Linked DNA regions of Thermosynechococcus vestitus BP-1. The protein of the gene in region 1 interacts with the protein of each later gene in a pairwise test. Links are inferred from orthologs where the notes say so. Each region holds a gene or a part of one and is shown in the gene's direction. Other genes may lie near its edges.

Region 1 (8,909 bases):
ATCCGCTCCATTAAAGCTTGAATCTCCTGCCGTAGAGCCTCTGCTGCTGGGCGGGAAAAGCAAAAATTGACCGCACCTTCTACCAAGTTAACCCGCATCCGCTGCTCACTCATGGGCTCTGGCTGAACACACCTGCTGTTATTATAGGGGGCATCTTCTCAGTGAAAAGGTGGGGGATCCCCTTGGGGAGAATCTACGCTCTGCCCGACGAGATATTCATAGCGCAGCAGTTCAAAACTCCGCTCACCGTAGCGATCGCTAATGTGTTCACAGCAACACTGAACCGCAAACTCATCCAGTTCCTCGGGCAGGATGCCGTACAGGTCCTCAAAAACCTCTGGGGTGACGCGGCAAAAACGGGGGCGATTCTCATAGATACGACAGCGGCGACTCAGGGGGTCAAAGTGAATACACCAGCCATCGGCACCAATGAGAGATTGGTAGAGGGCAAATTCCTCGTCATTGAGAATGGTGGGCACCTCTGGACGATCGCTCAAGTCAAGGTAACAGCAGGCCCCACACCCTTGCATACACTGCCACTTTTTCATGCTTTTAGGATCATGCAACGGTTTCTGCGGGTATGGATGTCTCGGCAGGCACCTCCTCCAGCCAAATTTGATCACTGCGGGGATCCACACGACTGACGCGTACCAGCACACACTCTCCCAACTTGGCCTGCCGTTGAAAGCGCATCGCCAGTTCCACCGCCAAATCCTCCAAGAGAACCAGCCCCAGCCCCTCCTCAGGACGCAACCAACGCAGTAAGATGCCCCGCCACACCTCTTCCCGATGCCGCCGTAGATACTCTAAGCACCAATAGCGGTTGGTTTGCCGCTCCACAAGGGAAGACTCCTGAAGGGAAGACACCAGCCCCAGTAGAATTTCATTCAGTTGCTCGGGTGTGAGGGGTGGGGTTTCCCCCCGCAGGTGGGCTTTAATCTGACGGTGCGCCAGCAGATCCGTATAGCGGCGAATGGGGGACGTCACTTGGCAGTAGGCATCAAGGCCTAGGCTAGCATGGGGATTGGGTTGGGTACTCATTTCACTGCGGGGCATACAGCGACGAATGGCGCAGTCGCGCACTATGCCAGCGGGTAGTTGCAGTAATTCCTCCTCTGAGGGCAGTTCTGGGGGGGATTGACAGCGAAAGGGCAGGGGAATGCCCTCACGGGCGCCAAAATGGGCGGCCACTTCACCGGCAAGAATCATCATTTCTGCCACTAGCTGGCGGGCGGGTGAATCATGGAGGGGCGAGATTTCCACCTCTTCACCCGCCACTTTAATGTTGGGTTCAGGGATATTGATGCGAATCGCTCCCCGTTGCCGTCGCCACTCACTGCGCCGCTGTCCCCATTGGGCGATCGCCAGCAGATCTGCTTCCCCGGTTACCCCCTGCTCTAAAATCATGTCCACATCGTCATAGCTAAGACGATAGGTCGGGCGAATCCAACTGGGGCAAATTTCGTACTCTAAAACCTCGCCACTGTCCGCCAAAAGAATGCCAAAACTCAGGGCACAACAGGTTTGTCCCGCAACTAAACTCATCGGCCCGGTGGCTAATTCCGTGGGAAACATGGGAATCATCCCCGTCGGCAGATAGACCGTTGTGGCGCGGCGGCGAGCCTCCTGATCCAAGAGATCATCCACCATGACCCAGCGGGTGGGATCCGCAATGTGAATCCAGAGCTTTTGGCGATCGCCAATGACCTCTAGGCTAAGGCCATCATCAATTTCTTGGGTGCTTTCGTCGTCAATGGTATAGACCTTGAGATGGGTGAGATCGCGGCGCAGGGGAGCGTCAATGTCTGTAGGGGGTGAGGTGAGGCGTTCATGGGCCACAGCAAGTACCTTGGCAGAAAATTCAACGTCAATTTGACTACGGCGCAGGAAGAGATTTTCGTGCTCTGACCAAAGGCCGAGATCCACCAGCAGTTGGAATGCCCCTAGGGGTTGCGTAGGACGCTTTAACTCACTGAGGAGATCAATGGCAGCTTGGTGCTGGGCACTGGATTCAATGGCTATAGCATAGCGTTCTAACTGCTCCAGGCGCTTGCGATCGCTGGCAGACCACTCCACGGCTTCGCCCCTCAGGGCTTGCCCTAAATGTTCGCGAAAGCTGACTTCCTCCGCCAGGCGTTGGGCTTCCCGCTCGCTTTGATGTTTGAGTTCTGCCACTTGAGCCGCTGGCCGAGGCTCGTAGGTTTCTCCCTTGAGCTTGAAATAGAAGCGATCCTCGCTGAGGAGATAGTAGGCGGCATAGCAGGCCACCGCTGATCGCTCCGAAAAAAGCAGCTCCGCTAGATCCGCTGGTGTAATAGTGCGGTTTTCCTCGCGGATAATCTCCCAAGCCACTTCTAAACTGTCGGCATCCAGGAGGGGCTGCACCTGCTGCCAAAATGTGGCAATCTCTTGGGGGCGAAACCGCTCCTCAGGCACCGTAAATGTGAGTTGGCGCGGATGAATGGTATGGGTTTGCAGATGCTCATCAATGGCAATCCAATGCTTTTTACCTTCCGGGCGATCGATGACCGCCAAGCGACGCTGGTTATTGACCCGAAATTCAATGAGGGTGCCTTTCTCCACGGCTGCCGTGCTGTACTATAACCTGACAATTATAAAGTTTATTGCCTCTGACTGAGCAGCAGGGGATAGCCACAGTAGCGTTCCAACAACACAATCGCCACAATGTCGTCAATGGGGCGGGGGGGCACGCGCAACCCCTTGGGAATGAGCCGTTGCCAACCGCGGGGCGGAAAGAGTTGCCAATAGCGATCGCGGGCCTCTAAGGTACTATGGCGCTCATCCACCGGAATAATTTCCACCGCTAAAGCTGCTTGCAGTTGCTGCTGCCACCGGCGGGAGGTGGTTTGATTGCCTATAATCACCTGTTCAAATGGGTAGGCTTGGTGCCACTCCTGCACACAGGCGATCGCGCGATCGCTGGCCACCACTTCATGGCGCACCACTTCTTGACCAAGGGCAAGGGCTAGACCACACTTGTCCTGTCCTGGATCAAACCCCAAAAAATACTTCGTGCGACCCATTGCCATCATTTGCTAGAGTGGAGAGGTGATCGAATTGGGAGCGATCGCCCTGTGAGGCTACCCACTGCAACCATCCGTCGTCTGTTGAATCTACCCCAAGTTGCCGACATTTGGGTGGGTGGCGGCCGCAGTCTCAACAGTGACAACGATGAGGTCTTCTGTGCCGCTTGGCTCGATCCCAAGGAGCAGCTGGTACGCACTATGGAGATCCGTCAGTTTCCACCCACCCCAGAGCAACTGATGCGGCTGTTAGTGCAGGCGATCGAATCTCCCCATCATCCCCAAGCTCAGCCCTGCCGTCCCCACGCCATCATCGTTGATGACCGTGAGTTGCAATTTTTCCTGCGCGGTGTGGTTGCTCCCCTGGACATCCAGGTGGAATATCAAGCCCGCGTTCCCCTTCTCGATGATTTTTTTGAATTGATGGCGGCGGAAGTCACCAGCGATGATCCAGATCTCGAGGGACTCCCCCGGGAATACGTTCCCCTCTATAAACGCAAAATTAGGGAATTGGCCCAGCTGGATATCTGGCGGCGCCTCAACCATGTTACTCCCTTTAAACTCCACTGCAGCTCTTGGGACTGCCCTACCCTTTTTGCGGTACTGGTGAATCCCCAAGGCGCGAGCCGTGACTTTGGTCTGATGCTCCACCGCGGGGAGGAGGCCCTGCGCAACTTTTGGCAGCAGATTGATCAAGAGGATCCCTACCTTGATGAAGAGGACGATGACCGCCTCGAGGAAACGGTTTTGCGCAACGATTGTCTCTTCTTAAATGTTTCCGAGGTTGATGAGGCGGATTTAGACAACGATCTCTCTTTTGTTTTGAGGGGGCATGCTTACACCATTGAAGTGGGGGTCGTCCATCCTTTGGAGGGGATACGTCACTTCTATGCCCCTGAAGAGGCTGAGATGGTCTATGTGGCGATCGCGAGTCTGATCAAATTCTGGAAAAAGACAAAGAAACAGTTTGAGCAGGAAGCGTACCCTGAACTGAATCTGAGGTTCCAGATTCCCTCACCCTGCCATTGCGCCCTTAGTTATCAGGTGCAAGTGGCAACAGCGCCAGAGATGATGCCGGGCATTGATGAGGACACTGAGGAGAGCCAATCACTGTGCCAGATTCCCATTGATACCGAAGCAATTCCTGAGGAGGCCTATATTCTCTTTAAGCGGTTTCCTCCTAAGGAGCTCGGGGAATTGCAAGCAGCGGTTGCTTACCATCAACGGGGAGAGATTCCCGAGGAGTTTAAGGGCTATCCTGTGTTGACGATTCAAACCAAAAAATCAGCGGCGGCGGCGATCGCCGCCAAAATTGCCGAGGAGGGTGGCATCCACCATCTGACAGTCTTTCCCCTCTCAGGCCCTGAGCAAATCGTCATGCTCCTGGCTCAAACCAACGCCAATCATCTGTGGCTTTTGGATACCTTTGACGCCGAAAGTGGTTCGCTGCTCCTCGACTGGATCAAGGAGGTCAATGACCTTGACGGCGCCTGTGGCCTCGCTGTGGCCTATGGCGTGACGGGCAAAACCCGGAGGCAGCCAACCCTCAAGCAAATCGTGGGACTCTTTGAAACGTCCCTTGTGTTTAGTTTTGTGGACACCCAGCGCCCGCCAACCCCTCAGCCCATTGAGATTTCTAAACCCTAGAAAACCGTGAAGTCCCTAAGAATTCTACTGCTTCAGGCACGGGGCGATCGCGTCACCCAGCAAGAGGAACTAGCGGAATTTATTCGCTTGAGTGGTCTGGCGGCCGAGCAATTTACAGTGCTCAATGGCTTTGCCTGTGACGACTTTACCGCCGACTGTATTCAAGGCTTTGATGCACTTTTTATTGGCGGCTCCAGTGATGCCACAGTGCTCAAGCCAGACCGCTATCGCTTTGTGCCACCAGCCATGGACTTAATTTTGGCCTGTATTGAGCAGGAGATACCCGTGTTGGCCTCCTGCTTTGGCTTTCAATTGGCAGTGCAGGCCTTGGGCGCTCAGGTGATTGTGGATCGCGAGGCCATGGAAATGGGCACCTACCCTCTGTATCTCACTCCAGCGGGGGTTACCGATCCCCTGTTTGCTGGCTTTCCGAATCCCTTTTTGGCCATTTCTGGACATCAGGAACGCGCCTTGACCCTGCCAGCGGGAGCAACCTTACTGGCCTACAGTGAGTTGTGTCCCTACCATGCTTTTCGCTTGGAGGGGAAACCCTTCTACGCCTTTCAGTTTCATCCCGAGGTGGACGATCGCGACCTCCTGGCCCGCATTCGTCGCTATTGCGATCGCTATCAATTGAGCACTGCAGACCTGGAACAACTCAAGCAAACCGCTCGCCCCACCCCCTATGCCAATCAGCTCATCCGCCGCTTTGTTGCAGTGGTCTTGGGACAGAGAGTGAATTGTGCTTGAATCTCTGCCAGTTGCGCCTCTAGGGTGGTGGCTTGCAGCCAATGGATGTCAGGTTCTGCCCGGAACCATGTCCGCTGCCGTTTGGCAAATTGTTGGGTGTGCTGCACTGTGAGGGCAATAGCCTCCGCGAGGGTGACTTCTCCCCGCAGATATTGGCGCATTTCCCGATAGCCCAAGGTGTCTAGGAGGGGCAAATCCTCGCCGTACTGCCTTTGCAGTTGCTGAATTTCATCGAGCCAGCCCATGGCTAGCATCTCCTGAGTGCGGGCTTCAATACGGCAGCGCTCTTGCTGGCGATCGCCCCCCGTGAGGGCAAAGTACCAAATCCGGTAGGGAGGCGGTTCGCGCCGTTGCTGCTGGCTGAGGGGCACCCCAGTGGTGTAATAGACCTCCAAGGCTCGCAGGGTACGCACTTGATCGTGGGCATGGATCCGTTGCGCCGCCACAGGATCCACCTGCTGAAGCCACTGATAGCATTCCTGCTGACCCAGAGCCATCAATTGAGCCCGTAGATGGGGTTGCGGTGGGACTTGGGGCATTGTTAGCCCTTGGGTAATGCTGCGGATATACAATCCTGTCCCCCCCACCAAGAGGGGCGTGATCCCTTGGGCGTGGTAGTGGGCAATCAGGGCTTGAGCCTTGGCTTGGTAAATTGCTAGGGTCAGCGTCTCGCGGGGGTCACAAATATCGATGAGGTGATGGCGCACCTGCTGTTGCTGGGCTGGAGTGGGCTTGGCTGTGCCAATATCAAAGCCGCGGTAGACTTGGCGGGAGTCGGCACTCAAAATGACACTATTCAATTGTTGGGCAAGGGCGATCGCTAGCGCCGTTTTGCCTGTAGCCGTTGCCCCCCCAATAACAATTAGCCCTGCATCCCCCACTCAAATACAGCCTGAAAATTTCCTAGAATCGCCTATAACCCTTATGTGCTAAAATTTAGGTCAGATTTGACATTTAGGCAAGTGAAAACCCATTTGCCTCGATTCTATAGCAGTTAGGGAGTTGCCATGACCGCCGAGTATTCCTCTGCCCAGTTGCGGGTGCTCAAAGGCCTTGAACCCGTGCGGACACGACCGGGGATGTACATCGGCAGCACTGGCCCCAAGGGCCTGCACCACTTGGTCTATGAAGTCGTGGACAACTCCGTTGATGAAGCCCTTGCCGGTTACTGCTCCACCATTTTAGTCCAGATCAATGCCGATGGCTCCGTCACCGTCACCGACGATGGCCGCGGCATTCCCACGGATATTCACCCCGATACCGGCGTCTCCGGAGTTGAAACCGTAATGACCGTGCTCCATGCGGGGGGCAAGTTTGGCGATGGGGGCTACAAAGTCTCCGGGGGGTTGCACGGGGTGGGTGTCTCTGTGGTTAATGCCCTCTCGGAATGGTTAGAGGTGACGGTGTGGCGCAATGGTTTTGTCCATCATCAGCGCTACGAACGGGGGGTTCCCACGACTCCCCTGGAAAAGACCCCCGATACTGAGGAACGCCGCGGCACCTCAGTGACCTTTTTTCCCGATCGCCAGATTTTCACCGAAACGATTGAATTTGATGCCAAGGTACTGATGACACGGCTGCGGGAACTCGCCTACCTCAATGCCGGCATTCGCATTGAATTTAAAGATTTGCGTGTTACTCCCCCCCTGAGTGAAACCTATTGCTATGAAGGCGGTATCCGTGAATACGTCCGCTACATGGTGCAGGAAAAGGAACCGCTGCATCCGGAGATTATCTATATTCAAGGGGAAAAAGACGATGTGCAGGTGGAGGCAGCCCTACAGTGGTGTGCCGATGCCTATAGTGAAAACCTCCTAGGCTTTGCTAATAATATCCGCACCATTGATGGCGGTACCCACATGGAAGGGCTGAAGGCAGTGCTGACGCGGACCCTCAATGCCCTTGGCCGCAAGCGCAACAAACTCAAAGAAAACAATGCCAACCTTGCCGGGGAAAACATTCGCGAGGGCCTCACAGCGATTATTTCGGTCAAGGTGCCCAACCCTGAATTTGAAGGGCAAACAAAAACAAAGCTGGGCAATACAGAAGTCCGCGGCATTGTCGATGCCATTGTAGGTGCAGCCCTCACGGAGTACCTTGACTTTCATCCCAATGTCACCGACACAATTTTGGAAAAAGCCATCCAAGCTTTTAATGCGGCTGAAGCAGCGCGGCGGGCACGGGAAATGGTACGGCGCAAGTCGGTGTTGGAGTCTTCAACGCTGCCGGGGAAATTAGCGGATTGCAGTTCACGGGATCCGGCTGTTTCGGAAATTTTTATTGTGGAAGGTGATTCTGCCGGTGGAAGTGCTAAACAGGGGCGCGATCGCCGATTCCAAGCGATTTTGCCACTGCGGGGCAAGATTCTCAACATTGAAAAAACCGATGATGCTAAAATTTACAAGAATAATGAGGTGCAGTCTTTAATTACTGCCCTTGGCTTGGGGGTGAAGGGCGAGGAATTTGACCCCGCCAAGTTGCGCTATCACAAGATTATTCTCATGACAGATGCTGACGTCGATGGCTCCCATATCCGCACGTTGTTGCTGACCTTTTTCTACCGCTATCAGCAGGAGTTGGTAAACCAAGGGTTTGTCTATATTGCTTGCCCGCCGCTATACAAAGTGGAACGGGGTCGCCAGCACTTCTACTGCTATAGCGATCGCGAGCTGCAACAGCAGATTGCCTCCTTCCCGGAAAATGCCAACTACACCATCCAACGCTTTAAGGGTCTAGGGGAGATGATGCCAGAGCAATTGTGGGAAACGACGATGAACCCAGAAACCCGCATTCTCAAACGGGTGGAGATTGAAGATGCCGCTGAAGCCGATCGCATTTTTACAATCCTCATGGGCGATCGCGTGGCACCTCGCCGCGAATTTATCGAGACCTATGGCCCACAGTTGGCGCTAGAGAACCTCGATATCTAAAGCTAGAGCCCAGAGTAGATGTGCTATAGTAGCTTTAGTTTAGCTGCGACGTTGGTGACTGCCAATATTGTTTTGTGATCTACACTTGCAAAACATTTGGGAATCAATACTGTGGGCGGCAGTAAACTGGTCTTTGAGCCAGAAACTTCTAAGTCTGCAGTTAGTATTCCCCCCTAGTTTTTACTAGGTCATAAACTGAGGTAAAACGGCGTCGCGGTTAGACTCTTTCTAACCATGAATTATCGCTATATTCTCTTGTATAAACCCTATCGGGTTCTCTGCCAGTTTCAAGATCAAAAGGGGCGATCAACCCTTAAGGATTACGTTCCTATCCCGGATGTTTATCCCGCTGGCCGCCTAGACTACGACAGTGAGGGGTTGGTTCTCCTCACCAATGATGGCTGGTTGCAACACCGCTTGACGGATCCTCGCTATGGTCATCCGCGCACTTACTGGGTACAGGTGGAAGGCAAACCCGATACAGCAGCCCTGAGCCAGTTAGCAGCGGGGGTAGTGATCCAAGGCTATCGCACGCGAC
Region 2 (15,520 bases), 770 kb from region 1 along the record:
AGGGGTTTCTTTTGGATCCAGAAACGCCAAAGCAAGAGATTGTTAAGGTTTGGCCATCGGGACAGCAAAACCCGCGATCGCCGAGGCGGCCTTGAGGGCTAGAATGCCACTGCCGAGAGGGGTTGAGGTTGGCGGCAGGCTAGCGTGATATGGTTAAATGTTCCACCTGAACAACAAGGCTGCCCGATTCATCCTATTCCGCGCTGGAGACCTCTACCTTCAGGCAGGGGAGGAAAGCCCGGCCTCCATTGAGTTATTGCATGTGACAAACTCCTTTAGTAAAATGTAAGGGATAAAGTTGCGATGACTGTGACTTTAACACGGCTATCAACAATTTTGGCGGCCGGGCAGGCCGTGACCGCACGTGGAGACGGTGCTAGACCTGTTCAAGTTTCGGCTTGTTCGGGCGACTGTCTGTGAAGCGTGGACGATCCTGATGCCTCTGGTGTCAGAAATCCCCTGTCTTCAGGCGGGGGAAGATATCAATGCTTGGTAGAACACGCCCATGAGCTTTGCTGCTGATTCTTCTCGGATCATTCCCACTGAGTTGCGGGAGGAAATTTCGCGCTCTTACCTTGAATATGCCATGAGCGTCATTGTTGGGCGTGCCCTTCCCGATGCCCGCGATGGTCTCAAACCCGTACACCGCCGTATTCTCTATGCAATGTACGAGTTGGGGCTGACCAGCGATCGCCCCTTCCGCAAATGTGCCCGTGTGGTGGGGGAAGTACTAGGGAAATATCACCCCCACGGCGATTCGGCGGTCTATGATGCCCTGGTGCGGATGGCCCAGGACTTCTCCATGCGTCACCCCCTGATTGAGGGCCATGGCAACTTTGGCTCCATTGACAACGATCCACCGGCGGCGATGCGGTACACCGAGTGTCGGCTGCAAGCCCTGGCCACGGAAGCCCTGTTGCAGGACATTGAGCAGGAAACCGTTGACTTTGTGGATAACTTTGATGGCTCACAGCAGGAGCCCCTGGTGTTACCGGCACGAATTCCCCAGTTGCTGCTCAATGGGGCCTCCGGCATTGCCGTGGGTATGGCCACCAATATCCCGCCCCATAACTTGGGAGAACTGGTGGATGGGCTGGTGGCCCTCATCCATCATCCTCAGATGAGCGATCGCGAGCTAATGCGCTACATTCCGGGGCCTGATTTCCCGACCGGCGGGCATATCCTCGGCCAAGGGGGGATTGAAGAGGCCTACACCACCGGTCGCGGTTCGATGACGCTGCGGGCAGTGGCCACCATTGAAACCCTTGAAGCGCCGGGGCGCCAACCCCGCGAGGCTATTATCATTACGGAGTTACCCTACCAAACCAACAAGGCAGCACTCATGGAAAAAATTGCCGAGTTGGTCAACGAGAAAAAAATTGAGGGCATTGCCGATCTGCGTGACGAGAGCGATCGCGATGGGATTCGGGTGGTGATTGAGCTAAAGCGGGATGCCCACCCCCGCGTGGTGCTGAACAATCTTTACAAGCAAACGCCGCTACAGGTGAATTTTGGCGCCAATATGCTGGCGATCGTCAACGGCGAGCCGCAACTGCTGACCCTCAAGCGCAGTTTAGAGGTGTTCCTGCGTTTCCGCGAAGAGGCGATCGCCCGCCGTACCCGCTATGCCCTGCGCAAGGCCGAAGAACGGGATCACCTGCTCCAAGGATTGCTGGTGGCGCTGGCTAATCTCGATGCCGTGATTCAACTCATTCGCAGCGCCAGTGACACTGCCCTTGCTCGCCAGCAATTGATGCAAACCTATGCCCTCAGTGAGGCCCAAGCCGATGCCATTTTACAGATGCAACTGCGGCGCCTCACCGCCCTAGAGGCGGAAAAAATTGAGCGAGAGCATGCCGAGCTGCAGCGGCAAATTGCCGATTACCGCGATATTTTGGCCCATCGGCAGCGGGTACTGGAGATCATTGAAAAAGAAGTCACCGAACTCAAGGCCAAGTTTGCCACGCCGCGGCGATCGCGAATTGTGCAAGCGGATGGGGAGATTAGCGACATCGATTTAATTGCCAACGATAAATCCGTCATTCTCGTTACCCAGCAGGGCTACATCAAGCGGATGCCGGTGGATACCTTTGAAGCCCAAAGTCGCGATGGCCGGGGACGCAAAGGGGCAGAGATTAAGGAAGATGATGCCGTTGAGCACTTCTTTAGCTGTAATGATCACGATCGCATTCTTTTCTTTAGCGATCGCGGTTTAGTCTATGCCTTGGCTGCCTACCAAATTCCCAGTGGCTCCCGCCAAGCCCGCGGCACCCCCATTGTCCAACTACTGCCCATTCCCCGCGAGGAAAAAATTACCTCCGTCATTGCTGTTCAAGAGTTTAGTGAAGATGAGTATCTCGTGATGCTCACCCGTAAGGGCTTCATTAAGAAAACACCACTGGCGGCCTTTAGTCATATCCGCAGCAATGGCCTAATTGCTATTTCCCTTGAGGAGGGAGATCAACTGCGGTGGGTGCGGCGTACCCGCGAACAGGACACCATTATCATCGGCTCGCGGCAGGGTATGGCGATTCATTTTCGCGCCAGTCACGATCAACTGCGCCCCCTTGGCCGTGCCACCCGCGGGGTCAAATCCATGAACCTGCGGCCGGGGGATGAACTGGTGGGGATGGATATTCTACCGGCGGCGATCGCCAACCGTTTTGCCACCCCCTCTGAGGATGACAGTGGCGAGATTGAAGATTCTGAGGAAACAGTCGCCCACAGTGAGGGCCCTTGGGTACTAGTGATCACCACCAATGGTTACGGCAAGCGGGTACCGGTGCAACAGTTCCGGCTGCAAAACCGCGCTGGCATGGGCATTACCGCCACCAAGTTCAAAGCCAAAAGTAATGAGGATCAACTGGCGGCATTGCGGATTGTCAATGCTGGGGATGAACTAATGATTGTCACCAGTCGCGGCATCATTATTCGCCAAAAGGTGATGGACATTTCCTCCCAGTCGCGATCGGCCACGGGTGTCCGTCTGCAACGGCTAGATGAGGATGATGCAATTGTCACAGCAGCCGTCTTGCCCCCCGGTAGCATGGAGGCAGCGGCAGATTGAGTACCACCGCCTTTCTCACGGGTGCCAGTGGCTTTGTCGGTACCCATGTGGCTCAGGTGCTCACAGAGAGGGGGTATTGCGTCCGTGCCCTGGTGCGGCAACCGCAGCGGGCGGATCATCTCAAGGCATGGGATGTGGAGCTGGTGCAAGGGGATTTAAGGACGAGTGACCTCGTCACCTTGATGCGGGGGTGCCAAGTGCTCTTCCATGCTGCAGCCCACTACAGTCTGTGGCGGCGCGATCGCTCCCTTCTCTATGCCGTTAATGTGGCCGGCACCCGTCGCATCTTGGCCGCTGCCCGTGAGGCTGGTATTGAGCGCACGGTTTACACCAGTTCTGTCGCCGCCATTGGGGTTGATCCCAGGGGCCAACCCACCACCGAAGCCTACCAAAGCCCCCCCGAAAAACTGATCAGCGAGTACAAGCGCTCCAAGTACTGGGCAGAGCAAGTGGCTCACGAGGCAATCTCCCAGGGCCAAGATATTGTGATTGTCAACCCCAGTACCCCCATTGGTGCCTGGGATGCAAAGCCCACCCCTACGGGTGAAATCATCCTGCGCTTTTTACGGCGACAGATGCCCTTTTACGTCAACACGGGACTGAACCTGATCCATGTGCGGGACGTGGCGATCGGTCATCTTTTGGCCTTAGAAAAAGGCAAAACCGGTGAACGCTACATCCTCGGTCACCAAAACCTAACGCTGGCGGACATTCTAGGACGATTAGCTGCGATGACTGGGCTGCCCCGCCCCCTTGGCGAAATTCCCATTGTGATTCCCTTAGGGGTGGCTTGGTTGGATGAAGTAGTGTTGGGGGCTTTGGGCAAACCACCCGCGATTCCCTTGGATGGGGTGCGGATGGCACAGCAAAAAATGTTTTACGATGCCCGCAAAGCTGTGGCTGAATTGGGCTTGCCCCAGACGCCGATTGATCAGGCACTGCGGGACGCCGTGACTTGGTACCGCGAACGGGGCTACTGCCCCTAGGGTTTACGATATAGTGAGGAGTGGAAATTATGAAGTTTAGTTAAGAGCTATGTTGGTTGCGCCCTTTGCCTCTCAGTTGCCCTTTGTGGAAGAGACGCTGCACAGTAGCTATCAAGCCCTGCAATGGGGTAAAAACATTTTTGCGATCGCCCACAAAACCCTGAGTGCGCGGCTGTTGAATACGGTCTTTCCCACGGAAGAACGGACGCAACCCCTCAGCCCCGAGTTGCAAGCCTGGCTCAAGGAACGCTACGAAGCTCTCCTGCAGCAAGATTGGCAGGACGCCGCCGCCGGTTTCTATCCTGCTACTTTGCTCTTTGATGCCCCTTGGGAAGAGTTCCTCCGCTTTTATCCCCTGCTGTTGCTAGACTTGCCGCAGATGTGGCAGCGGGCGCGATCGCGCCAATTTCAGGAGTTTGCTCACAACGTGCGCCTTGAGGACTATCCGCAGTACTATCGGCAGAACTTCCACTACCAAACCGATGGCTACCTCAGTGACACGTCCGCCAACCTCTACGATATCCAAGTGGAACTGCTCTTTGGGGGCACGGCAGATGCCATGCGGCGGCGCGTGATTGCCCCCATTGCCCAACAAGTTGTTGCTCATCCTCCCACGCCACCCCTGCGCATTCTCGATGTTGCCTGTGGCACCGGTCGCACCCTCAAACAATTGCGCTACGCTTTCCCAGGGGCAGTGCTATTTGGCCTTGATTTGTCCCCCGCCTACCTGCGCAAAGCCAACGCCCTACTAGCGACCCAGACGGGTGCGCTGCCGCAACTGATTCAGGGCAATGCTGAAAGCCTCCCCTACGTAGATAGCTATTTCAGTGCCATCACCTGTGTGTTTCTCTTCCATGAACTGCCCGCCCCCGTGCGCCAAAACGTCATCCATGAATGCGCCCGCGTTCTCCAGCCGGGGGGCATCTTTGTCATCTGTGACTCGATTCAATCCTTGGATTCCCCAGAGCAGCGGCCGATGATGGAAAACTTTGCCAACCTTTTCCACGAGCCCTTTTACCGCAACTATATCGAGGATGATCTCAACCTCCGCTTAGAAAAGGCGGGTCTAGTGGTTAAAGAGGTGCAGCACCACTTTATGAGTAAGTATTGGGTAGCGGTTAAGCCTTCTTAGCCAAAAAGACCTAGTCCGCTACGCTTTGTAACAGTGCCTACCGGCTGCGATGGGGTACGGGCTAGGCTGAAGGTAGGAGGTCAACAGACCTTTTCCCCGTTGCAGTCTGGAGGATTCACTCATGGATGGGCTGGCATGGCAGGCGGCGTTTGTCTCTGGCTTGGCGGAAGTCGATGAGGAGCATCAGGCACTCTTGGAGATGTTACAGCAGCTACGCTCAGCGATCGCCGCCGGGGCAACCTTTTCCCAGGTAAAACCGCAGTTACTAGCGTGTGCCAGGGAAACGGAACGCCACTTGCAGCACGAAGAAACCCTGATGGCTACTGCCAACCATCCCCTCTATCTCTCCCACCGTGCCGCTCACCAAAATCTGCTGCGAGATTTGAGTGGCCTGCTTGAGGAGGTGCACGGGCATCCTGAAAACCTAACGCCGGAAACAATAGAGGCCATTGGTACGCTGGTGGTGCGCCATATTTGCGAAGAAGATTTACCGATGCTTTACCTGCTCACCCATCCCGAGGCGCTAGCGCAGCACCAAGGGGCTGAATTAACGGCTGAAAATGCCTTCTAAATGCCTGGGCTAACTGCTGGTTTTGCGATGTTGGATGGCCGTTAAGCCACTGGTTTGCAGCAACTCGCCACTCTCGACCACGGCATAGATGAGCCAGTGGTTGCCACAGTTCATGCGGGACTCTACGGTGCACTCCAAATAGGCAAGGGCATCGAGCAAAATGGGGGCACCACTCTCAGCGCTTTTGAGGCCAAGGGTAGCTAGCTGTTGCTCACCCAAGCGTTGTGCCTGCTGAAATTGACGTACGAGGGGACTGCCTTCCTTGAGGATATTCAAGACAAAGCGATCGCCCACTAGGCAGAGGCTTTCTGCCCATTCCTGAGGCAAGGAGACGGTGATGCCGGGGGGATTAAAGGAGGCTTGGGAGACCGACGACACCAAAATAGCCGCCGCTTGGGTAAGGTGAAAACACCCTTCGGGTAGGGTGGTCAGAACACACAGGGAACCGACCACCCGATTCACCGCCTGTTCGGTGCGATCCACTTGTGCCTCCGCTAGGCTGGAAGGGCGGACAGTGCGGCTCTTGCGCAGTTTCTTCAGGGCTTGGGCAAACTCGTTGGCGGCAATTTGACATTTTTCCAAGTCCGTGGCTGTGGGGGTAAATTTCACCCGCAGGGTTTCAAAGCCAAGGGTATAGCCAGCATCGAGGAGCTTTTGCTCAATGTCATCAATGGCCTCACCACTCCAGCCGTAGGAGCCAAAGACTCCCGCCAGCTTTGTTTGGCTGCCCTCCGCCAAGATAAACCCCAAGGCGGTCTGGACTTGGGTGGGCATGTGTCCCCCTAGGGTGGGGGAGCCAATGATAAAGCCGTCGCTACTGTGGATCAAGGCTTGCATTTCCGCAGGGGGTGTGGTTTCACAGTTAACGGCTTCCACTTGCACACCGGCGGCGGTTAGGCCTTGGGCGATCGCATTGGCCAGAATTGCCGTATTGCCATAGGCAGAGGCATAGAACAATGCCACTTTGGTTTCCTGTTCCGCTTGGGCTTGGCACCAGTCGCGATAGTCCTGGAAGAGGCGGCTACGGCTAAACTTGACAATCGGGCCGTGGGCCGGGGCATAGAGGCGCGGTGGCGGTGTCAGTTCTGCCAAGCGATCCAAAATACTTTCCACTTGGCGGGTTTGTGCCGCATGCAAACATTCAAAATAGTAGGCACGATCCTCATCCAGTTTTTTCCACTGCTCATCGTAGAGACTGTCGCCACAGACATGGGCGCCAAAGAGCTTGTCGCTGAAGACAATTTGATTTTGGGGATCAACGGTAATGAGACCATCGGGCCAGCGGGGCGTAGCAGCGGCAATAAACATGAGTTGGCGATCGCCCCCCAACTCCAAGGGGGTGTCCGCCCGCGCAATCCAGAGATGCAACTGCTCGCCAATAGCAGAGCGCAATGTCACTGCCCCGGCCTTAGAGCAGACAAGAGTGATCTGGGGTGCTTTTTCCAGCAGGACCTTGACGGTGGCAAGGCGATTGGAGTTGACATGACTGAGGATCAGGTACCGCAGTTGATTGAGATCAATGTGGCGCTGCAGTTCCTGTAAATAAATCTGGGTAAAGGATTCACCCGGTGGATCCAGGAGCGCCGGCTGAGGAGCTTGAATGAGGTAGGAGTTGGAGGTGGTTCCCTGCTGGCGGCCGTACTCCACTTCAAACTTCAGCCGATCCCAAGTGCGCGATCGCAAGACCAAAACCCCCGGTGCAATTTCCGCCACTTGGACGTCCCGCGGACGCGTTTCCGTTAGCATTGGATACCTCCTAACAATCTACGCCGCCGATTGCCGACAGCCTGAGCGCTGCTCGCCAAAATTCGGCACCCCTTTTTGACAACACTTTGACATCCTCCCCCCGCTAAAGCAGGGGGATTCCCAAAATCACTTTTGAGACTTTCTGCTTCTTCGCAGTTGCCCTCCAGACGTATGTCTATCAGGTCTTACACCCGCTCCACAGACTGTAACCGTGTGTCCCACGGCCAAAATATTCCCAGCGGCATTTATATCCCGGTCATGGTGCGCCCCACACTTAGGACAGTCCCATTCTCGGACGCTCAATGGCAACCGCTCAACAATGTGACCACACTGTCCACAGCGTTTAGAACTGGGAAACCATCGGTCAATCTTCACCAGTGTCCGACCATACCACTGGGCCTTGTATTCCAATTGCCGTACCAGTTCACCCCATCCAGCATCACTGATGGATCGGGCAAGCTGACGGTTCTTGACCATATTCTTCACAGCCAACGACTCGATTATGATCGTTTGGTTTTCACGTATCAATCGAGTCGTCAACTGGTGCAAATGGTCTTTTCTGGAATCAGAGATTTTCTGGTGAATCTTGGCAACTTTCAACCGCGCCTTATCCCAATTGCGAGAGCCTTTTTGTTTGCGACTCAAAGACCGCTGCGCCTTACGGAGTCGTTTGTAGTAGCGGTTAAAGTGCTTGGGGTTGGCAATCTTTTCCCCTGTACTCAGGGTAATGAGACTGCTCATCCCTACGTCCAAACCAACCGACGGGTCGACGGGCTGCAGTGTCAACTCTCTGGGGTCATCAAACCTCAGACTGATGTACCACTGTCCAGCAGGGTTAAGCCTGATGGTCACCGTGGATGGTTCAACACCATCTGGAAGCCGTCTCGACCAGAGAATATTCGGCGGTTCGTTGCACTTTGCCAAGAATACTTTTCCGTCTTTCCACCTAAAAGCAGACTTGGTGAATTCTGCGCTACCGCCATTGCGTTTCTTTTTGAAGTTGGGATATTTCGCCCGACCTGCAAAGAAGTTACTGAAAGCAGATTGCAGATGTCTCAATGCCTGCTGCAAGGGAACACAGCTAACCTCATTCAAAAACTGAAGGTCATCTTGCTTCTTCCACTGAGTAAGCAAGGCAGAGGTTTGAATGTAGTCAAGTCTCTCTTTTCGTTCATACCAGGCTTCTGTTCTCGCTGCCAGTGCTCGATTATAAACCAACCGAACACAGCCCAATGTTCTCCGAAGCAGGGATTCCTGCTCGGTCGTTGGGTAGAAGCGGTAACTGAAAGCCTTTTGCATACTTTAAATTATACTCGTTATTCTGTAAATAGCGCAACTGTACTTAGAAGTTACATACTGCCGCTCCTATCCCTCCCCTCCCTAAAGGAAGGGGTCTCTCGGAGGTAAAGATGACGGTGGACTCCTAGCCCTCAGCGATCGCCCGCCGCCTCTGACCTGCGATCGCAAGCCTGCAATTGTGCAAGCAGAACGCCGATCCGATCCAACCCCGCCCGCAGGTGGGCCGTTGTTTCCCCTGCTTGATTGACAACCATGCTAAAGACCAGGGGGCGATCCTCAAGGGGCTCCACATAGCCTGCTAGGGCAGCCACCCCTCGCAAAGTCCCTGTTTTGGCCCAGAGGCGATCCTGAGCTGCCGTATCCCGCAAACGCTGGCGCAGGGTTCCGGATCGCCCCGCAAGGGGGAGCGATCGCCGCCACAACGAGGCATGATCCGAGCGCGCCATTTGTTGCAACAGCGTCACTAAACCCTTGGGGGTCAGCCAATTCTGCCGCGACAGTCCGGAACCATCCACTAACACCGCCCCTGGCACTCCCATCTGCTCCAAGTAACGTTGGCGATAACCGGGTTGCGCCGCCTCCAGAGCTGCAAAGAGCATTTCCGCATAGAAATTGTCACTCTCCTGGAGAATTGGCAAGATTAACCTGCTCAGGGGGGGCGAAGCATGGCGCACCAATACATCCGGTAACGGCTCTGCTGTTTCCATCGGGCGAATCTGCTGTACCTGAATGCCCGCTTGGGCAAAGGCACGCTGCACCTGCTGCTGAAGATAGGGGATTGGCTCCCTCAGGGGAATGGGCATTTCTGCTGGCTCACTGCCCCTATGGAGTTGACCGCGGACAATGATCTGCTGGCCGCGCACCTCACTTTCTAGGAATTCTGGTGCATCGGTTGGCACAGTACGGGTTTCATTCACCACTGGCCAAGGAAGATCGCCCTCTGGCGGCTGGAGAATCAAGGGTTGAGCCAACCCTTGGGGCGTTGCTATGAGCTTGAGGGCATTTTGATTGATACTTAAGCGAGTCACGACCGCTACATTGCCCATCGTCAGGTCTTCGATTGCCCATGTGGGTTCAATCCTCACGGGTGTGACGCCGCCCAGCTCCAGGACTTGAATCTGGCGAATCCCCTGCTGAACAAGGCGAGTGGCCATTTGTTGCAGGTCTTGGCTGCTGAAACTGGGATCAAAACTGCCCTGAAGACGCAGGGTTGTTCGGTCGGGCGATCGCGCACTCAAGGTGGTGACAAACCGATGACTCGCTCCCCAGTAGTCAAGGGCGGCAGCGACCGTGGTGAGCTTCACATTCGAAGCCACCAAAAAGAGCTTTTCCCCTTGGTGGTTGTAGAGCACCTCGCCACTCCTCAAATCCTCGACCACAATGCCCCACTGTCCCCGTTGCCATTGGGGGTTTTGGATTTCCTGGGCAATCGCGCGGGCCAAGTCTTGGCGGCACAGACCAAAGGCGGCAGGTGAAACCAGCAGGAGAAGAAGACTAGCAGGGGGCAGAAGCCATCGAAGCCATACCATGAGGCACGACGTCCTTGACATAGACGCGATCGCAGCGCTGCGTTTCCACACCCGTGGCTGGGCGATAGCCCGCCTTCTCGTACAAATGCACAGCCGCCCTCATCACTGAGGCGGTTTCAATCCAGATTTTGCGGTAGCCCGCCCCTTGAATGGCTGCCTCGAGATGGTGCAGGAGAAATGTCCCTAGGCCTTGGCCACGCACCCGCGGATGAAGGTACATTTTGCGAATTTCCACAGCCGCTTCACCCCGCTGAATGGGATAGAAAGCAATTGTGCCAACGACTTCCGCCCCTTGCTCCACCACCCAAAATTGTCCACCCCGGCGATGGTAGTACTCTTCCACGTGAACCACATCGGCATCGGCACCCTCGGGTTGCCAAGCAAGGCCAAACTCACTGAGGACATTGGCAATGAGGTGTATGACCGCTAGCCGATCGCGATCGCACCAATGGCGCACCCCACAATCCCCATAGTGAAGAAAAAACGCACTCAAGGACGGCTGCCTCCAGTAGAATGACAGTCCTTTTCCCAGAAAGAGAACCCAGGCAAAAGCATCAAAACCGGTGTGTCTCAACCGTCGTCGTGAAGACCGGCCTTTGTGCCGCCCACTGCAAAAAGAACTGTACTGCCACTCTAACGATTCAGGGAGAGGCTCGCAAGATCATTTGGCTACTGTTTTTATCTTGGTTTTACCTTTGCTGCCGCCGTCACTCCCCTAATCGCCAATCTAGTATAGGAAAAGATGCTGAACAAACGGACGATGCAAGACTTTGGCGTTGTGATTGTCGGCGGTGGTCTAGCAGGCTGTCGGGCTGCTTTGGAAATTTGCCGCCTGGCCCCGGAAACCCCCATTGCCCTTGTGAGCAAAACCCATCCCATTCGTTCCCACTCCGTTGCCGCCCAAGGGGGCATTGCCGCTACCCTCAAAAATGTGGACACCGAAGACTCTTGGGAAAGCCATGCCTTTGATACAGTCAAGGGGTCAGACTTTCTGGCAGATCAGGATGCTGTAGCCATTCTTGCCCAAGAAGCCCCCAGTGTGGTGATTGACCTTGAGCACTTGGGGGTACTCTTTTCGCGTCTGCCCGATGGCCGCATTGCCCAACGTCCCTTTGGCGGTCACACTCACCCGCGCACCTGCTATGCAGCCGACAAAACGGGGCATGCCATTCTCCACGAACTCTACTGCAATCTCCTGAAGTACAATGTCACCTTTTTCAGCGAGTGGTATGTGCTGCGGCTGATTGTCGAGGACCAGCAGGCCAAGGGGGTCGTTGCCTACCACATTGAAACAGGTCAACTGGACATTCTACGGGCACCCGCCATTCTTTTTGCCACAGGGGGCTATGGTCGGGTCTTTAATACCACGTCGAATGATTTTGCCTCCACTGGGGATGGCCTAGGGATGACGGCCCGGGCAGGCTTACCCCTTGAGGATATGGAGTTTGTTCAATTTCACCCGACGGGGTTGTATCCAGCGGGGGTCTTGATTTCTGAGGCGGTGCGCGGCGAAGGGGCTTATCTACTCAATGCCGAGGGGGAACGCTTTATGGCACGCTATGCTCCCAGTCGTATGGAACTGGCTCCCCGTGACATTACCTCGCGGGCGATCGCCATCGAAATTCGCGAAGGGCGGGGCATTCACAGTGACGGTTCTGCGGGTGGGCCCTTTGTCTATCTCGATGTCCGCCACTTGGGTCGGGAAAAAATCATGAATCGCATTCCCTTCTGTTGGGAGGAAGCCCATCGCTTGGCGGGGGTGGATGCGGTGGTAGAGCCGATTCCTGTCCGTCCGACGGTGCACTACTCAATGGGGGGTATTCCTGTCAATCTCAATGGGCAGGTGCGGGCCAATGCCACGGAGATGGTGACCGGCTTCTATGCTGCTGGCGAATGTGCCTGTGTCTCGGTGCATGGTGCCAATCGCTTGGGCAGTAATTCTCTCTTAGAATGTGTCGTCTATGGCCGGCGCACCGGTGCCGCGATCGCTAAGGATTTACCGAGCCTGCCCCGCCCCCAATTGGACCCCCAGTTCTACCTGCAGGCGGCGGCGCGGGAGATACAACACCTCTTTGACCAAGGAGGGGACTTGCGCATTGCCCAACTGCGGCGGCAGGTACAGGATTGTATGACCCAATACTGTGGCGTCTTTCGCACGGCTGACTTCATGGAGAGGGGCTTAGCGGAATTGCAGCGGCTCAAGGCTGCCTATGGCCGAGTTCGCCTTGACGATCGCCAGCGCTATTGGAATACCGAACTGATTGAAGCCTTTGAACTAGCCAACCTACTGATTGTTGCTGAGGTAATCCTCAGGAGTGCCCTTAGCCGCCAAGAAAGTCGTGGTGCCCACTTCCGTGAGGACTATCCCCAGCGGGATGATGTCAACTACCTACGCCATACCCTAGCCACCTATGACAGCGACGGCATCAGAATTGACTATCTGCCCGTCACCATTACCCTGTTTCCCCCCCAAGAGCGCAACTATTAAGCCATGCGACGGTTCCCTGCGACCCCTGCCCTCAACCGTTTTATTATTGGCATCACCCTCTTTGTGCTCATCATGTTGGTGGCGGTGGTGGGCTACACCAGCTTTGGCTGGAACTGGCTCGATGCCCTCTATATGTACGTGATCACGGTCTTTGGCATTGGCTACAGTGAAGTGCGACCCCTGATGACGCCGGCGCAGCGCTTCTTCAACATGATGATCATTGTCGCTGGCAGTGCCGCAACCGTTTATACCATCGGTGCGGTGGTGCAACTGTTTACCGAAGGGGAGATTAAACAGCTCCTAGAGATGCAGCGGGCCAGCCGCGACATTAACAAACTCAACCGCCACGTGATTGTCTGTGGTTTTGGCCGCATTGGCCAGGTGGTGGCTCAGGAATTAACCGCCAGCAAAACCCCCTTTGTGATTTTGGATGTCAATGAACAGCGCATTGATTTAGCCCTACAGTTGGGCTATTTGGCCTATTTGGGAAGTGCGGTGGAGCAGGAAACGCTACAAGTGGTGGGCATTGATCGGGCGATCGCCCTCGCCACGGTGCTGCCCAATGACACGATGAATGTCTTTATTACCCTGACGGCCCGCTCCATGAATCCGAGTTTGCTAATTGTGGCCCGGGCGAATTTAGCCACCACAGAATCGAAGCTACGTATGGCAGGGGCAGATCACATTGTCTTGCCGACAAAAATTGGCGCCAGTCAAATGACAAACCTCATTCGGCGGCCGCGCATTGATTTCCTCGAACAAACGGGCGATCGCGAGACCCTCAACGACCTCTTGAGCCATATTGATGCCCGCCTTGAGGAACTGGAAATTACCCCCGATTACCCTTATGTGGGCACCCGCTTGACGGGACTGGAGGTACGCGGCGAAGGGGCCTTTATCATTGTTGGTTTACGCAAGAGTGATGGCCAATTATTCCCGGCCCGCGCCAATCCCCTTGTGGAAGTGGGGGATACATTGATTTTATTGGGTCATGCCCAAGATGCCCCCAAGGTAATTCGTAAATATACCTACCGCGCCCGCCACCCCCAATGACCAATGAAATGGGATACAAGCTCCATCCTTTTAGGACGGCTTTTTTTGATTTCTAATATATTCCTTAAGCACCTCTAACGGTGCTCCTCCAACAGATGCCGCAAAATAACTAGGGCTCCAAAGTGATTCTTCATGGGGTTTTGGTAGTGCAGCTTTTCCATATCGACGACTAGATACACCTTTAAGCGCATTTACAATCTGCGAAACAGAAAGTTTAGGAGGGTACTCAATTAGCGCATGGACATGGTCTTCTTCGCCGTTAAATTCAAGAATCTGGAAATCCATCTTCTTAGCGACTTCTCGAAACGATTTCTCGATCAGCTCTAATCCCTCAGCGCTAAGGACTGGCCGGCGATACTTAGTCACGCATACCAAATGAATCTTTAGGTCCGTAACACTGTGTCTCCCTTTACGAAGATGACTTGACATTGCCTGTAGACCAACCTATAATCTAGCTACAGACCAATTATAGCACAACCAATGAAAGCTAGATATAGATATCGTTTCTATCCCACAGACCAACAACGACAACGCCTAGCTCAGTTGTTTGGCTGTGTCCGTGTGGTATGGAACGACGCACTGGCAATTTGTAAACAATCTGATTCATTGCCAAAAACTAGTGAATTGCAAAAGCTAGTAATTACCCAAGGGAAGAAAACACCAGAGCGGCAATGGTTGTCTGATGTTTCTAATGTCCCGTTACAGCAGTCCGTTGCCGATTTAGGAGTTGCCTATAAAAACTTCTTCGATTCAATTAAAGGTCGGCGAAAAGGCAAGAAGATCAACCCTCCTAGATTTAAAAAGAAGACAGAAAGACAATCCGCCAGATTTACTACCTATGGTTTTTCAATTAAAGGCGAAGAAGTTTATCTAGCGAAGATTGGTAATGTCAGACCAATTTGGTCAAGAAAGCTTCCTTCTAAACCAAGCTCAGTTACGGTGATTAAAGATGCTGCAAATCGATATTTTCTCAGTTTTGTCGTCGAGATCGACCCAGTTCATCAACCTGCAAGTAATCCTTCTATCGGCATTGATTTGGGAATTAAAGCGTTTGCTACTTTAAGTACGGGCGAAAAGATTGATGGCCCTGATTATTCCAAGTTAGACAAAAAGATCAGGCGAAAACAACGCAAACTGGCCCGTCAAGTTAAAGGAAGCCAACGGCGGGAGAAAACAAGACTGCAAATCGCTAAGCTTCATAGTCGGATTTCAGACATTCGCAGGGATTTCTTGCATAAAGTGTCTACCCGCGTGGTTATCGAGAACCAAGTGATCACACTGGAAGACTTGAATGTCTCTGGAATGGTGAAGAACCGCAAACTCGCTAGAGCAATTAGCTTGCAAGGTTGGCGAGAATTCAGGGTTTTAGTTGAGGCTAAGTGCACGAAACTAAACCGTGAGTTCATTGTTATCGACCGATGGGAGCCAACCAGTCGGACTTGCTCAACATGCGGTTTTAAATGGGGCAAAATCGATCTATCTGTCCGCTCTGTTGTATGTCTAAATTGTGGTACAGAGCACGATAGAGACGAAAATGCCGCAAGAAACATAGAGAAAGTCGGGATAGGGCATTGCCACGACTATAAATGGACGCAGAGGGGGAGTAAGACTACTTCGGTAGCATCACCCAGTGAAGCGTCAAGAATCAT

The links.
Region 2: the proteins of gyrB (region 1) and gyrA interact in binary tests that used the Escherichia coli proteins (3 or more experiments, as listed by UniProt). The link is inferred for Thermosynechococcus vestitus BP-1 from one-to-one orthologs.

The regions. Positions count from the first base shown.
Region 1 is NC_004113.1:659,256-668,164, reverse strand. Bases 5,926-8,909 are described here. They hold gyrB (DNA topoisomerase (ATP-hydrolyzing) subunit B), read left to right. Parts: upstream 5,926-6,448; coding sequence 6,449-8,371; downstream 8,372-8,909. Other genes in these bases: TLL_RS03295 (pseudouridine synthase), read left to right, coding at 8,606-8,909; miaA (tRNA (adenosine(37)-N6)-dimethylallyltransferase MiaA), read right to left, coding at 5,926-6,322. Also shown: TLL_RS03340 (hypothetical protein), read right to left, coding at 1-113; TLL_RS03335 (YkgJ family cysteine cluster protein), read right to left, coding at 159-548; TLL_RS03330 (ribonuclease catalytic domain-containing protein), read right to left, coding at 559-2,583; TLL_RS03325 (Holliday junction resolvase RuvX), read right to left, coding at 2,622-3,053; TLL_RS03320 (DUF6930 domain-containing protein), read left to right, coding at 3,096-4,691; TLL_RS03315 (type 1 glutamine amidotransferase), read left to right, coding at 4,698-5,441; more of miaA, read right to left, coding at 5,384-5,925. UniProt on the Escherichia coli protein: DNA gyrase negatively supercoils closed circular double-stranded DNA in an ATP-dependent manner to maintain chromosomes in an underwound state.
Region 2 is NC_004113.1:1,433,400-1,448,919, forward strand. The notes cover bases 137-3,286. They hold gyrA (DNA gyrase subunit A), read left to right. Parts: upstream 137-505; coding sequence 506-3,067; downstream 3,068-3,286. Other genes in these bases: hpnA (hopanoid-associated sugar epimerase), read left to right, coding at 3,064-3,286. Also shown: more of hpnA, read left to right, coding at 3,287-4,053; TLL_RS06960 (class I SAM-dependent methyltransferase), read left to right, coding at 4,103-5,185; TLL_RS06965 (hemerythrin family protein), read left to right, coding at 5,307-5,756; TLL_RS06970 (diflavin flavoprotein), read right to left, coding at 5,766-7,502; TLL_RS06975 (RNA-guided endonuclease InsQ/TnpB family protein), read right to left, coding at 7,629-8,801; dacB (D-alanyl-D-alanine carboxypeptidase/D-alanyl-D-alanine endopeptidase), read right to left, coding at 8,933-10,330; TLL_RS06985 (GNAT family N-acetyltransferase), read right to left, coding at 10,296-10,823; TLL_RS06990 (succinate dehydrogenase/fumarate reductase flavoprotein subunit), read left to right, coding at 11,091-12,818; TLL_RS06995 (potassium channel family protein), read left to right, coding at 12,822-13,871; tnpA (IS200/IS605 family transposase), read right to left, coding at 13,902-14,300; TLL_RS07005 (RNA-guided endonuclease InsQ/TnpB family protein), read left to right, coding at 14,352-15,520. UniProt on the Escherichia coli protein: A type II topoisomerase that negatively supercoils closed circular double-stranded (ds) DNA in an ATP-dependent manner to maintain chromosomes in an underwound state.